DNA from 2 places in the Komagataeibacter sucrofermentans DSM 15973 genome. Region 2 is predicted to be linked to the other one. Evidence: predicted binding sites of a transcription regulator. Region 2 holds the regulator's gene; the other holds the start of a gene.
The links. The regulator LexA, encoded in region 2, represses DNA repair genes until DNA is damaged. The targets are predictions, from matches to a motif close to TGTTCTANNTANGTTC.
Positions count from the first base shown of each region.

Region 1: R5N89_RS14540 (ImuA family protein) is a predicted target of LexA. The motif match lies at 2,360-2,375, and genes of this name have one in related genera.

Region 1 is NZ_CP137158.1:112,239-118,308, reverse strand. It holds gene R5N89_RS14550 (DUF5677 domain-containing protein) at 309-1,196, opposite strand; gene R5N89_RS14545 (SOS response-associated peptidase) at 1,509-2,159, opposite strand; gene R5N89_RS14540 (ImuA family protein) at 2,424-3,200, shown strand; gene R5N89_RS14535 (DNA polymerase Y family protein) at 3,244-4,638, shown strand; gene R5N89_RS14530 (IS110 family transposase) at 4,635-6,070, shown strand, end outside.
Region 2 is NZ_CP137157.1:1,215,955-1,222,024, reverse strand. It holds gene eno (phosphopyruvate hydratase) at 1-1,077, shown strand, start outside; gene R5N89_RS05910 (septum formation initiator family protein) at 1,137-1,466, shown strand; gene rpmG (50S ribosomal protein L33) at 1,549-1,716, opposite strand; gene glp (gephyrin-like molybdotransferase Glp) at 1,877-3,085, shown strand; gene lexA (transcriptional repressor LexA) at 3,203-3,874, shown strand; gene bioD (dethiobiotin synthase) at 3,932-5,326, opposite strand; gene R5N89_RS05885 (alpha/beta fold hydrolase) at 5,323-5,973, opposite strand; gene R5N89_RS05880 (8-amino-7-oxononanoate synthase) at 5,970-6,070, opposite strand, start outside.

The DNA.
Region 1 (6,070 bases), on a different replicon from region 2:
CCTCAACAATGTGAGTCGCTTTCCAACAACGGCCGCATCATGGCGAGCAGCGGCGAGATTCGTGCTGACGCGCTCCTCCTCGAACGTCTGCTTTCCCTTCGCGGCCCAGGGCGCCAAAGTCCTCTCGCGCTTGTCGCTTCGGAGCTTATCGGTCACCCAGAGCAGTGCGACGTTGTTTCTACACTTCGACCACTCTCGGCGCTGCATTTTGCATGGCGGTGTCGAAAACCGATACTGCCACGTGATCAGCCTTAAAGCGAACCTTCACGCAGCTAAACACGCGAGAGGAATACCACCAAGGGACCATCCTACTCTTTCCGAGGCCAGTTGCTATACAGGTCCTCTTGCGAAATCTCGAATTCGGTATGGAATGGCTTGATGGTTTCCGTCATCGCCGTGACGGCGGCGGCCAACGGTGCTGGCATCTTTTCGCCGCCTGCCCATGACCGTTCACTCAGGAACAGGCTGAAAGAAGTAAGTGAAACCATGTCGCTTAGCATTCGGCAAATATGTCCCATTTCCAACGGGACGAGGTCGCTTCCCCGGGTTGCACGGTCTTCTAAGAGGTCCAGCGCCCTCGAGTTAGCGTGAGCAACGTGGCTAGACATGCTATAGTTGTGTGCAAAAACCTCAATGCCAATCAGTGGAATGATACCGTGACGACCACTGTTTAACGCTTCAAGTATTCCAGAGAACGACCATCGTTGCTCCAATTGTTTCCGGAAGCGCTTATCCCCAAGCGGGTTGGTCCTGTAGACGCGGTTATCGCGAAGCGTTGCCATCACGCGAGAACTGCCATCGCTGTCAGAGCAATTGAAGAGACGTTCGCATGGCTCGGCTTTTAAGGCTGCCTGCCTGTCATAGACAGCGCCGAGTAGCTCCCAATACTCGTGGAGCAATTCCGGACGTTGCTCTTCAGAAGCAGTTGCCAGAAAAGCCACCTTAGCGAACGTCTCATAAACGACCCGGATTATGACCTCGGCATCCCAGACGAGCCCATTTACTATAAGACAATATGCTGCTTGAGTGCGGTCTTGCTGAAATTGGTTCAGCACCCGCAGCGTCTCGGAATACAAGGTTTTTTCCGGATTTTTTGTAAAAACTTGAAAGTGGTAGTCCTTGATGATTCGCATGCACTCAACAAATTTCACGAATAATGGCTTACTCGTGGCGAGTGCCGTCTCTGATATCTGCATGTCTTCGTGCCTTTGCTGCTAACTAGGATTTTCCACTTCCCGTTCTAGCTCAATTCTGCGTCGCCGGATCACTGAGGGCAGTTTTTAATTCCGTGCCACATCGGATTGAACTGGGAGATTTAGGCTGCGTAGCGGGTAATCAGCTCTCTAAGATCGCGAACGATCAGTCCCTGCGTGAACGGGCATTCCTACGACCACCTCAAAACGGCTTGAGTTGACCGGCAGCCGTTATGAACGTGAGCGCTGCAAATGGCTGATTTCGGTCTTCTTTTCCCAATAACCGGGCTTTCTGCTTCCCCCCAAAGGCGACATTTAATAACTGCCTGTCGGGGAAGCATGTACCATCTTTAGGGCATTGTCGGGCAGGGGGCGCTGCAACTGTAGTGCTTCGTCCAGAGGCACCTTCATCCACAGATCCAGTTCTTCCGACCGGGTCAGGATTACCGGCATAGCTTTCGGATGAATGGCGCCGACTTCCCGATTGGCCGTGGTGGTCAGGAAGCCGAACAGATCATCCGTCGTCTCGCCATCCGCCAGTTTCCGCACTGACGTCCACCGGCACCAGATCCCTGCAAAGAAAGCCAGCGGCTTCCCATCGCTACGGGCAAACCAGACGGGCCTGCTGGTCCCATCCGGCAGGCGTTCCGGTTCGGAAAAGGCCGTGAGCGGTACCAGGCAGCGATGCGCGACACCTTCCCAGCGTTTCCACCAGGTCGAGGTGGGATTGCGGATATTGGTCACACCCCGATCGACCCTGTGCCCTTTCAGGTAGCCCGGCGGGGTGGGCATGCCCCAGCGTGCCATGACCAGTTCGCGACCATCCGGCGCGTTCCGCACGATGGGCGCCATGGTGTTGGGCCAGATCTCGGGCAGGGGCCGGAGATTGCCTGTGCGGTCGGTCATGACCCTGGCCGCCTCCCGGATCGCCTGCTGGCTGCTGGTCATCGCATAGAGGTTGCACATCACGCCGTCCTTTCGCGAGTCTGGATATGGGTGTCCTGCCAGACGGTATCCACCCTGCAGGAAGGGGATGGCCGGACTGTTCCTGATAAATCCCTGCAATCCAGACAGTTTTCATCGAGCCTGGACCGTGTGGCAGCCCTGCGTCCGCGTCCGGATCACAGTCGCTTTTCCGAAACGGGTTGACATTCGTCACCGCCCTAGAACAAATAACGAACATAATTACTGATTTCGTGCCAGAAACACCCGAATGGACTGTCCACCCCCATGCCCGCACCCGAACCCCGTCCCGCGCTGGAGGCGCTGAGAGCACAGGTCAGCCGCCTCGAAGGCCAGGGTCGGCGCAGGCGGGGCGCGCTTCCCTTCGGCGTGCCCGAGATTGACGGTCGCCTGCCGGATGGCGGCCTGGCGCTGGGCGCGCTGCATGAGGTGGCCGGCGGCGGCCATGACGCCCTGAATGCAGCAGCGTCCGGTCTGTTTTCCGCCGGGATCGCAGCGCGGACACGGGGCAAGGTGCTGTGGATTGCCACCCGCCAGGACCTGTATGCCCCGGCACTGCAGCAGGTCGGCCTGTCGGCGCGACGGACCATTTACGTCGCGGCCAGTTCGGACGTCGATGTCCTGGCCTGTTTCGAGGAAGCACTGCGCCATCAGGGGCTGGGGGCGGTCGTGGCCGAGGTGGCCCGCCTGTCCATGACCGCCTCGCGCCGCCTGCAGCTGGCGGCCGAGACATCCGGCGCGCTGGGCATCGCCATACGGCGCTGGCGGCGACAGACGGATGCGGCCGATTTCGGCCAGCCTACCGCTTCGGTCACCCGGTGGCGGGTCTCGGTCCTGCCATCCGTGCCGCTGCCGGTCCCCGGCGTCGGCCGGTCCCGCTGGCTGCTGGAACTGATCCGTGCCCGCGCGGGCGAATGCGCCGATTTCGAAGTGGAGGCCTGTGATGCCAAAGGGAGACTGGTGCCGTGTCGTCTCGCTCTACCTGCCGCTCTGGCCGACAGACCGGCTCAGGAAGCGGCTGGGGACCGACGCGCCCGCGCCTGACTACCCATTGGTGCTGGCCGGGCGGGAAGGGCGGCGACGGGTCGTGCTGTCGGTCGATCTCGCCGCCCGCAGGCTGGGCCTGCGTCCCGGCACGCCTGTCGCGAAAGCGCAGGCGCTTCATCCCGATCTGCTCATCATGGATGCCGACCCGGACGGTGACCGGGCAGGGCTGGAGCGGCTGGCCCTGTGGTTCCAGCACCGCATCGCCCCCATCGTGGCCCCCGATCCGCCAGACGGCATCGTGCTGGATACGACCGGTGCCGATCACCTGCATGGGGGCGAGGCCGTCATGCTGGAGAACATGGTCACACGCCTGAAGGAGTCCGGGATCACGGCCCGGGCCGCGATTGCCGATACATGGGGTGCCGCCCATGCGCTGGCGCGCTATGGCCGGGGACGCATCACCATCGTGCCGCCGGGTGAGATGGCAGCAGTGATTGCCGATCTGCCGATCGAAGCCCTGCGCTTACCAGCGGATATCATTGATGGCCTCCATGGGCTGGGCGTATCACGCATCGGCCCGCTGGCCGGCATGCCGCGCGCGCCGCTGGCCCTGCGATTCGGCCCGGATGTCGCCCGCAGGCTGGACCAGGCTTTTGGACGACAGGCAGAAGCCATTGTCCCGGTCCGGCTGCAGGCGCCGGTGCAGGTCAGCCGAAACTTTGCCGAACCGATCAGTGCTGCCGAGACCATAGCTCGCTACATCACCAAACTCGTGCCGCCCCTGTGCGCCGGGCTGGAGGAACGCGAGCAGGGCGTGCGCCGCCTCGACCTGCTGCTGCACCGGGTGGACAGCCGCACCGAGGCCGTCCGCGTGGCCACGGCCATGCCGGTGCGGGATGTCAGACGCCTGACCCGTCTGCTCTGTGACAGGATCGAGACCATCGATCCGGGCTTTGGGATCGAGCGCATGGTGCTGACGGCGTCGCTGGCCGAGCCGATCCTGCATCGTCAGGGTGTATCCGCCCTGATCGAGGAAGAAGAAGCTGATGTCTCCGACCTGATCGATACCCTGGCCAACCGCGTCGGCATGCAGGCCCTGTATCGCTTCGCCCCGGTGGAAAGCGATGTGCCAGAGCGGGCCGTCTGCCGCGTGCCTGCCCTCGCACCCGAGGAGGCAAGGGAGTGGCCTGATCACTGGCCGCGCCCCACGCGCCTGCTGCCCCGTCCCGAGCCGATCCAGACCATGGCGGTGTTGCCCGACCATCCGCCGGTCTTCTTCATCTGGCGTGGCATCCGCCGCCGGATCAGATGCGCCGATGGCCCCGAGCGGGTCTTTGGCGAATGGTGGAAAGGAGATGCCGAACTGACCACCGTGCGGGACTATTTTCGGGTGGAAGACACCAGCGGGGAGACATTCTGGGTTTACCGGACCGGGGATGGCGAACATGGCGAGACCGGTTCGCAGGGCTGGTTCCTGCATGGTCTCTTTGAATGAGCGTGCCATACGCCGAGCTGCAGGTGACGACGTATTTCTCGTTCCTGCGCGGCGCGTCCTCACCAATTGAACTGTTCGAGCAGGCAAAGGCTCTTGGCATTGAAGCGCTGGGGATCTGCGACCGGAATTCCCTGGCGGGCATGGTGCAGGCCCATGTCGCGGCCAAAGAGACCGGCATCCGCCTAGTCGTGGGGTGCCGTCTCGATCTGGCCGATTTTCTGCCCGTGCTGGTCTATCCGACGGATCGGGCCGCTTATGGCCGGTTGTGCCGGCTGCTGAGCCTTGGCAAGGCCCGGGCCGGGAAGGGGAAGTGTCATCTGCTCTGGGAGGATCTGGTGGCATGGGGCGAAGGCCTCCTTGTCATCCTGCTCCCGGATACGGCGGATGATGCCTGTGCCCTGCATCTGCGCAAGCTGAAGGACGCCTTTGCCGACCGGGCCTATATGGCGCTGACCCTGCGGCGCCGGCCCAATGACCAGATGCGGCTGTATGAGCTGGCGAACCTCGCCCATCAGGCGCGGGTGCCAGCGGTCGTGACCAATGACGTCCTATTCCACACCCATGACCGGCGCATCCTGCAGGATGTGGTGACCTGCATCCGCAACCATACCACCATCGACGAGGCCGGGTTCGCGCGGGAGCGCCATGCGGACCGCTACCTCAAGCCGCCCGCGGAAATGGCGCGGCTGTTCAGCCGCTATCCCGAAGCGGTGGCCCGGACCATGGAGATCGTGGAGCGCTGCCGCTTCAGCCTTGATGACCTGGCCTACCAGTATCCCGACGAGGTCTCCGTCCCGGGCCAGTCACCGCAGCAGGCGCTGGAAGCCCTGACATGGGAAGGGGCGGCAGCGGCCTATCCCGAAGGCATTCCGCCCGAGGTCAGGAAGACCCTCAGCCATGAACTCGCCCTGATCGGGCGCATGGATTACGCACCGTATTTCCTCACCGTCCACAGCATCGTCCGTTACGCCCGCTCACAGGGCATCCTGTGCCAGGGGCGGGGATCGGCGGCCAATTCCGCTGTCTGCTACGTGCTGGGCATTACCGCCATCGATCCGGCACGGACGTCGCTGCTCTTCGAGCGGTTCGTCTCCGAAGAGCGCCGCGAGCCACCCGATATCGATGTGGACTTCGAACACGCGCGCCGGGAGCAGGTGATCCAGTGGATTTATGGTCATTATGGCCGCAACCACGCCGCCCTTACGGCCGTGGTCACGCGCTACCGTGCGAAGGGGGCGCTGCGCGATGTCGGCAAGGTCATGGGTCTGCCCGAAGACCTGATCCGCACCCTGTCCGGCCAGATCTGGGGCTGGGGGCGCAAGCTGGATGAGGGCGCGCTGAATGAGACGGGCATCGACCTGTCCGACCGGCGCATCCGGCTGACGCTGGATCTGACGCGCTGCCTGATCGGCGTGCCGCGTCACCTGTCGCA
Region 2 (6,070 bases):
GCCAATGTCGAAGGCGAAATCCTTGAAGCGCTGCAGGGCGTGGAATCGACCGATCAGGTCGCCATTGACGAGGCGATGATCGACCTTGATGGCACTCCCAACAAGGCCCGTCTGGGCGCCAACGCCATCCTTGGCGTATCGCTCGCGGTGGCCAAGGCCTCGGCCGAGGAACTCCAGACCCCGCTCTACCGCTACGTGGGCGGCGTATACGCCCGCACCCTGCCCGTGCCGATGATGAACATTATCAATGGCGGCCAGCATGCCGATAACCCGATCGACATCCAGGAATTCATGATCCAGCCCGTGGGCGCCCCCACGGTTACGGATGCCATCCGCATGGGGTCTGAAATCTTTGCCCAGCTCAAGAAGAGCCTGTCAGGCGCTGGCTACAACACCAACGTCGGCGATGAAGGCGGGTTTGCCCCGGCGCTGAAATCAGCGGATGAAGCTCTTGGCTTCATGATGCGCGCGGTCGAGGCGGCGGGCTACAAGCCGGGTGATGACGTGACCTTCGCCCTCGATTGCGCGGCCACCGAATTCTATAAAAATGGCCGTTACGAACTGGCGGGCGAGGACAAGAGCCTTGATGCTGCTGGCATGGTCGCCTATCTGGCCGACCTTTCCGCGCGCTACCCCATCATCTCCATCGAGGATGGCCTTGCCGAAGACGACTGGGAAGGCTGGGGTGAACTGACCGCCAATCTGGGCCACAAGCTGCAACTGGTGGGTGATGACCTGTTCGTGACCAACCCTGACCGCCTGCGCCGGGGCATCAAGGCAGGTGTTGCCAACTCCCTGCTGGTCAAGGTCAACCAGATCGGCACGCTGAGCGAGACGCTGGAAGCGGTGCAGATGGCCCAGCATGCAGGCTATACGGCCGTGATGAGCCACCGCTCGGGCGAGACGGAAGACAGCACCATCGCCGATCTGGCCGTGGCGACAAATTGCGGGCAGATCAAGACCGGCTCGCTGTCGCGCTCCGACCGCACGGCAAAATACAACCAGCTGATCCGTATCGAGAACGAACTGGCCACGGCGGCGCGCTATGCCGGGCGCACGATTCTCAAGAACGGGTGACACGCTGCGCCGGGCGGGTTAAGCCCGTCCGGCTTGAGGATACGGAAAAGGGCAATGGGATGCAGGTAGTCAAGATCGCGAAACGTGTAATACGGGCGACCATTCCCCCTGCCCTTTTCCTTGGGCTGACGGCCTATTTTGGCTGGAACGTCATGCGCGGCGAGCATGGGTTGCACAGCTACGCCACGCAGTTGCACCTGCTTGATGAGGCCCGTTCGGCCAAGCAGGATGCCACGGCCGAGCAGGAAGTATGGCTGCGGCGCGTGCGTGGCCTCAAGGAAGGCGCGCTCGACACCGACCTGCTCGATGAACGCGCCCGCTCCATGCAGAACCTTGCGCGCCAGAACGAGATTGTCGTGCCTTACGCGGAGCATGACCATCTGTACTGATGTGCTACGGCATGCGGCAGAGACAAAAAAAACCCCGGCGGAAAACCTGCCGGGGTTTTTTTCATCTCCGCAAATCGGGAGATTATTTGATCTTCGCTTCGCGGAAGGCCACGTGCTTGCGCGCGACGGGGTCGTATTTCCGCAGTTCCATCTTGCCAGTCTGGGCGCGGGCATTCTTCTTGGTCACATAGAAGTAGCCCGTGTCCGCCGTGGAGACGAGTTTGATCTGAATGGTGTTGCTCTTGGCCATGATATCCTCAGCACTGCTCCGCCGCTGCTGGAACACTCAGGTGCAGCAGTGGTTCAAGTTGGCGGAAAATGCGCATACACAAGGCTCAGGTCAAGCACCTTGACCAATATTTCTGCTGGAATCGTCCCATAATGGCAAAAAAAATGGAGTGCCGTGCCCGATGTTGAGTGTAGCGCAAGCGCGTGAGCGGATTCTGGAAGGGGTTTTCCCCCTCCCTGCCGAGGTCGTGCCCCTGACCGAGGCCTGTGGGCGCGTGAGCGCGGCCCCCATCATGGCGGGGCTGTTCAACCCGCCCGCCAATGTTTCGTCCATGGATGGCTATGCCGTGCGCGCGGCGGATCTTTCGGCTGGCGGGGTAACGCTTGCCTGCATTGCCGAGGCCCCTGCAGGCCATCCCTTTACCGGCACAGCCGGCCCCGGGCAGTGCGTGCGGATCTTTACCGGCAGTGTCATGCCCACCGGCACGGACGCCGTGCTGATACAGGAAAACGCGCAGCGCGAGGGCGCGGGCGTGCACACCACGCACACGCTCGCACCCGGCACCTATGTGCGCCCCAAGGGGCAGGATTTTGCAGCGGGGCAGATGCTTGTGCCCGCAGGCCAGCGGCTGTCGGCACGGGATGTGGGGCTGGCGGCAGCGGCCAACAATGCATGGGTGCGGGTTGCCCGCCGCCCGCGCGTGGCCATTGCCGCCACGGGCGATGAACTGCTCCTGCCCGGCAGCCCCATTGGTGCCGGCCAGATCGCCAACGCCAATACCCCCATGCTTGCCGCCCTGCTGCGCGCGGCAGGCGCAGAGCCGGTTATGCTGCCTGTGCTGCGTGATGACATGGCCGACGTGGCAACGCTCGAGCGCATGGTTGATGGCGTGGACATGCTGCTGACCGCAGGCGGCGCGAGCGTGGGCAGCCACGACCTGGTGCGGCGCGGGCTGGAACAGGTGGGGCTGAAAACCGATTTCTGGAAGATTGCCATGCGGCCGGGCCGCCCGCTGATGTCGGGCCATCTGGGCCGCCTGCCCTTTATCGGCCTGCCGGGCAACCCGGTTGCGGCATTCGTGTGTTCCATCGTGTTCGTGCTGCCTGCCCTGCGGCGCATGGCCGGGCTGGCGCAGGCTATCGAACCGCCGGTCCGGGCCATTCTGGGCTGCGACGTGCCGGAAAACGACCGGCGCATGGACCACCTGCGCGCAACGCTTGCGCATGATGCGCAGGGCCGCCTGGTGGCAACGCCCTTCCCCGTGCAGGATTCGGCCATGCTGCACGTGCTGGCGCAAAGCCAGGCGCTGGTGCTGCGCGCGCCCCATGCGCCAGCAGGCCGCGCGGGCGACAAATGCGCGGTGATCCGTATCGATCACGTCTTTGCATAGGCCGGAATGCCGGTTGACGCGGAAGGGGGAACCAATATAGAACACGGAACAGGTTTTTGATTTGTTCCATGGCGTTCCCCTCTCGGCGGCGCTGCTCACGGCAAAAGGACATGTGGCATGCTCACCAGAAAACAACATGAGCTTTTGCTGTTTATCGATAGCCATCTGCGTCGGACGGGTTTTTCCCCCTCCTTCGATGAAATGAAGGATGCACTCGGCCTGCGCTCCAAGTCTGGCATTCATCGCCTCATTTCAGCGCTGGAGGAGCGTGGGTTCCTGCACCGCAGGCATCATCGGGCCCGTGCGCTCGAGATCCTGCGCCTGCCCGATATCGATCCGCCGCCGCCCCGTCCTGCCGATTCGCCCCAGCCCGCGCCGGACCTGCCTGCCCCCGAACAGATCGCCGCCGTGATGGACGTGCCCTTCGTGGGGCGTATCGCCGCGGGCAATCCCATCGAGGCCATAACACCCGAGACCACCCGTATCACCGTGCCCGCCGACATGCTGGGCAAGGCCAGCCATTATGCGCTGGAAGTAACGGGCAACTCGATGGAGGAAGCCGGTATTCTTGATGGTGACATGGTCATCATCCGGGAACAGAACCACGCAAACGACGGTGAGATCGTGGTGGCGCTGATTGATGGCGATGAGGTGACCCTCAAGCGCATCCGCCATCAGGGGAGCGAAATCGCGCTGATCCCGGCCAATAGCGCGTATGATACCCGGGTTTTCCCGGCGGGGCGGGTGTACATACAGGGCACGCTGGCGGGCCTGATCCGGCGCTATTAAGGGGCGGCCCCAACGTTTTCGGGCGCCGCCTTTCTTTCAAAAAAGGCGGCGTTCCCATCACTGCACGATATCACGCCACGGCGGCAGCAGGGCCGCGAGCTGCGCCACCGCTTCCGCCCCCATGGGCATTACGGGCGGGAACTGCGCCAGAACACGGACCTGCCCGTGCCGTATGATGGCATCGCGCCCCACCGGTTCGGGCGGACCGTTCAGGATAACGCCTGCTACGCGCAACCCCCTTGCCCGCAGGGCGGCAAGGCTGAGCAGCGTGTGGTTGATCGTGCCCAGCGTGCTGCGTGCAACCAGCACCACCGGCAGCGCCAGCCGCGCCATCAGGTCGATCATCAGGTAATCGGGGGCGATCGGCACAAACACGCCCCCTGCCCCTTCCACCACCATCGGTCCTGCCGAGGGGTCGTGAGATGGCGGGGCGATGGAGGCCGGGTCGATGTGAACATGGGCCTGCCGCGCCGCATCCTCGGGTGAGAGGGACGCCCCAAAACTCGCCGCAGGCGGATAAAGCCGCGTGGCATCAAGCCCGGTCAGGTTCCGCAGGCTCGTGCTGTCGGATGGCGCATCATCCGTACCGCTTTGCAGTGGCTTCCAGTAGGCTGCATTCCAGGCCCGCACCAGCGCGGCGGAGGCAACGGTCTTGCCCACATCCGTGTCCGTGCCGGTCACGAACACGCCGGGCCACGGCGCGCGATGGAACTGCCCGTACGCCACGTGGTACGATATGGCAAAAGGCGCATTCCCCGCGCCTGCCGCCGCCATTACGCGCCGCAATCCATCCGTGCGGGGGCTATCCGTATGAGTTGCGCCAATAGCCCGGAGTTCACGCACAAAGGCCAGTGGTGAAGCAGGCGTATCGATAATTTCAGCATCCTGCCACAGGCCCGCGCCACAACCCGGCCACTCGGCCTGCAGCGTCGTGCAGGGTGGATAATCGGCCATGGGACATGTCTTGCCCACGGCCTGATAGGCAGCCCGCCATTGGCGAAAGCTGCCCGCGCACAGGGTTGCCAGCGCCATATGCCCCCCCGGCGCCAGCAGGCAGGCCAGTGCGGCAAGCGCTTCCTTGCGGTCGGCAAACCACTGCATGGCCAGGCTGGAACAAATCAGGTCAAACGGGCCAGCCAGGTCTGGTGCTTCGCCATCCATGCAGTGCAGCACAAGCCGGTCATCATCGGGCATGCGCTGGGCAAGGCGTTGCAGCATGCCGGGGGCGATATCGGTAGCGGTGATATGGGCCTGAGGGAACAGGCGGCGCAGTTCACGGGTCAGAAAGCCGGTGCCACAGCCAATTTCCAGAATGCGGCGCGGGGCATGAGGTGCCGCATTGGCAGCAATGCGCCGGGCCAGTTCGGTGGCGGCGATGCGCTGCATGCGGGCCGCCTGCTCATAATGCTGCGCCGTATCGAAACGGGCGGCAATGCTGTCCTTGCGCGTCATGATGGTGTCATCCGTCTGGCCATGGTGGAGATGGCATGAGCGCAGGCCGTGGCATGCGTGAGCGGAAGCAGGTGCCCCCCATCCACCCATTCAATCGGGCGGGAAGGAAAACAGGCCTCGGTCAGCGCGGGGGGCGCAATGGCATCCTGCGTGCCCGCCATGACATGAATCGGGCATGTCGTGCGGTTCAGGTCTGTCCGGCAATCCATGTCCATCAGGGCTTCGAGCCCTGTTTCAAGCCGGTCGCGCGCGATCGGTTCAGGCACCGGCGAATCAATGCCCGCGCGCAGACGAAAGCTGTGCAGCAATCCCTGCGGCGCACGCAGCAGCCCCTGACGCATGCGTTCGATCATGCGCCGGCCGATCCCCGCTGTAAAATCCGGCCCGGCCCCGAACCGGCTGAATCCGTTTATCAGGATCAGGCCCCGGCATAGCGGGCCATGGTGGCGCAGAAGCCATAACGTGCCCAGTGAATGCCCGACTCCGATATAGGGTTCTTGCGGCAATTCCATATGGGCGCGGGCGGCAAAGAAGCCAAAGTCGAGGCAACGCGTCCGTGCCGTGCCCAGGGCCGTGCGGGTCGCAGCCCAGAAGGTGGGATCGAAAGCCCAGCCATGCACGAGGGCCAGCGGCAGGGTGGCGTTCATGCTGCGCTCTGTTGCAGGGCCAGCGGAATGGCCGCGGCAAGCTGATCGATCATGCCATCGGTATGGGCAGCACTCAGCGCAAGGCGGATGCGGCTGC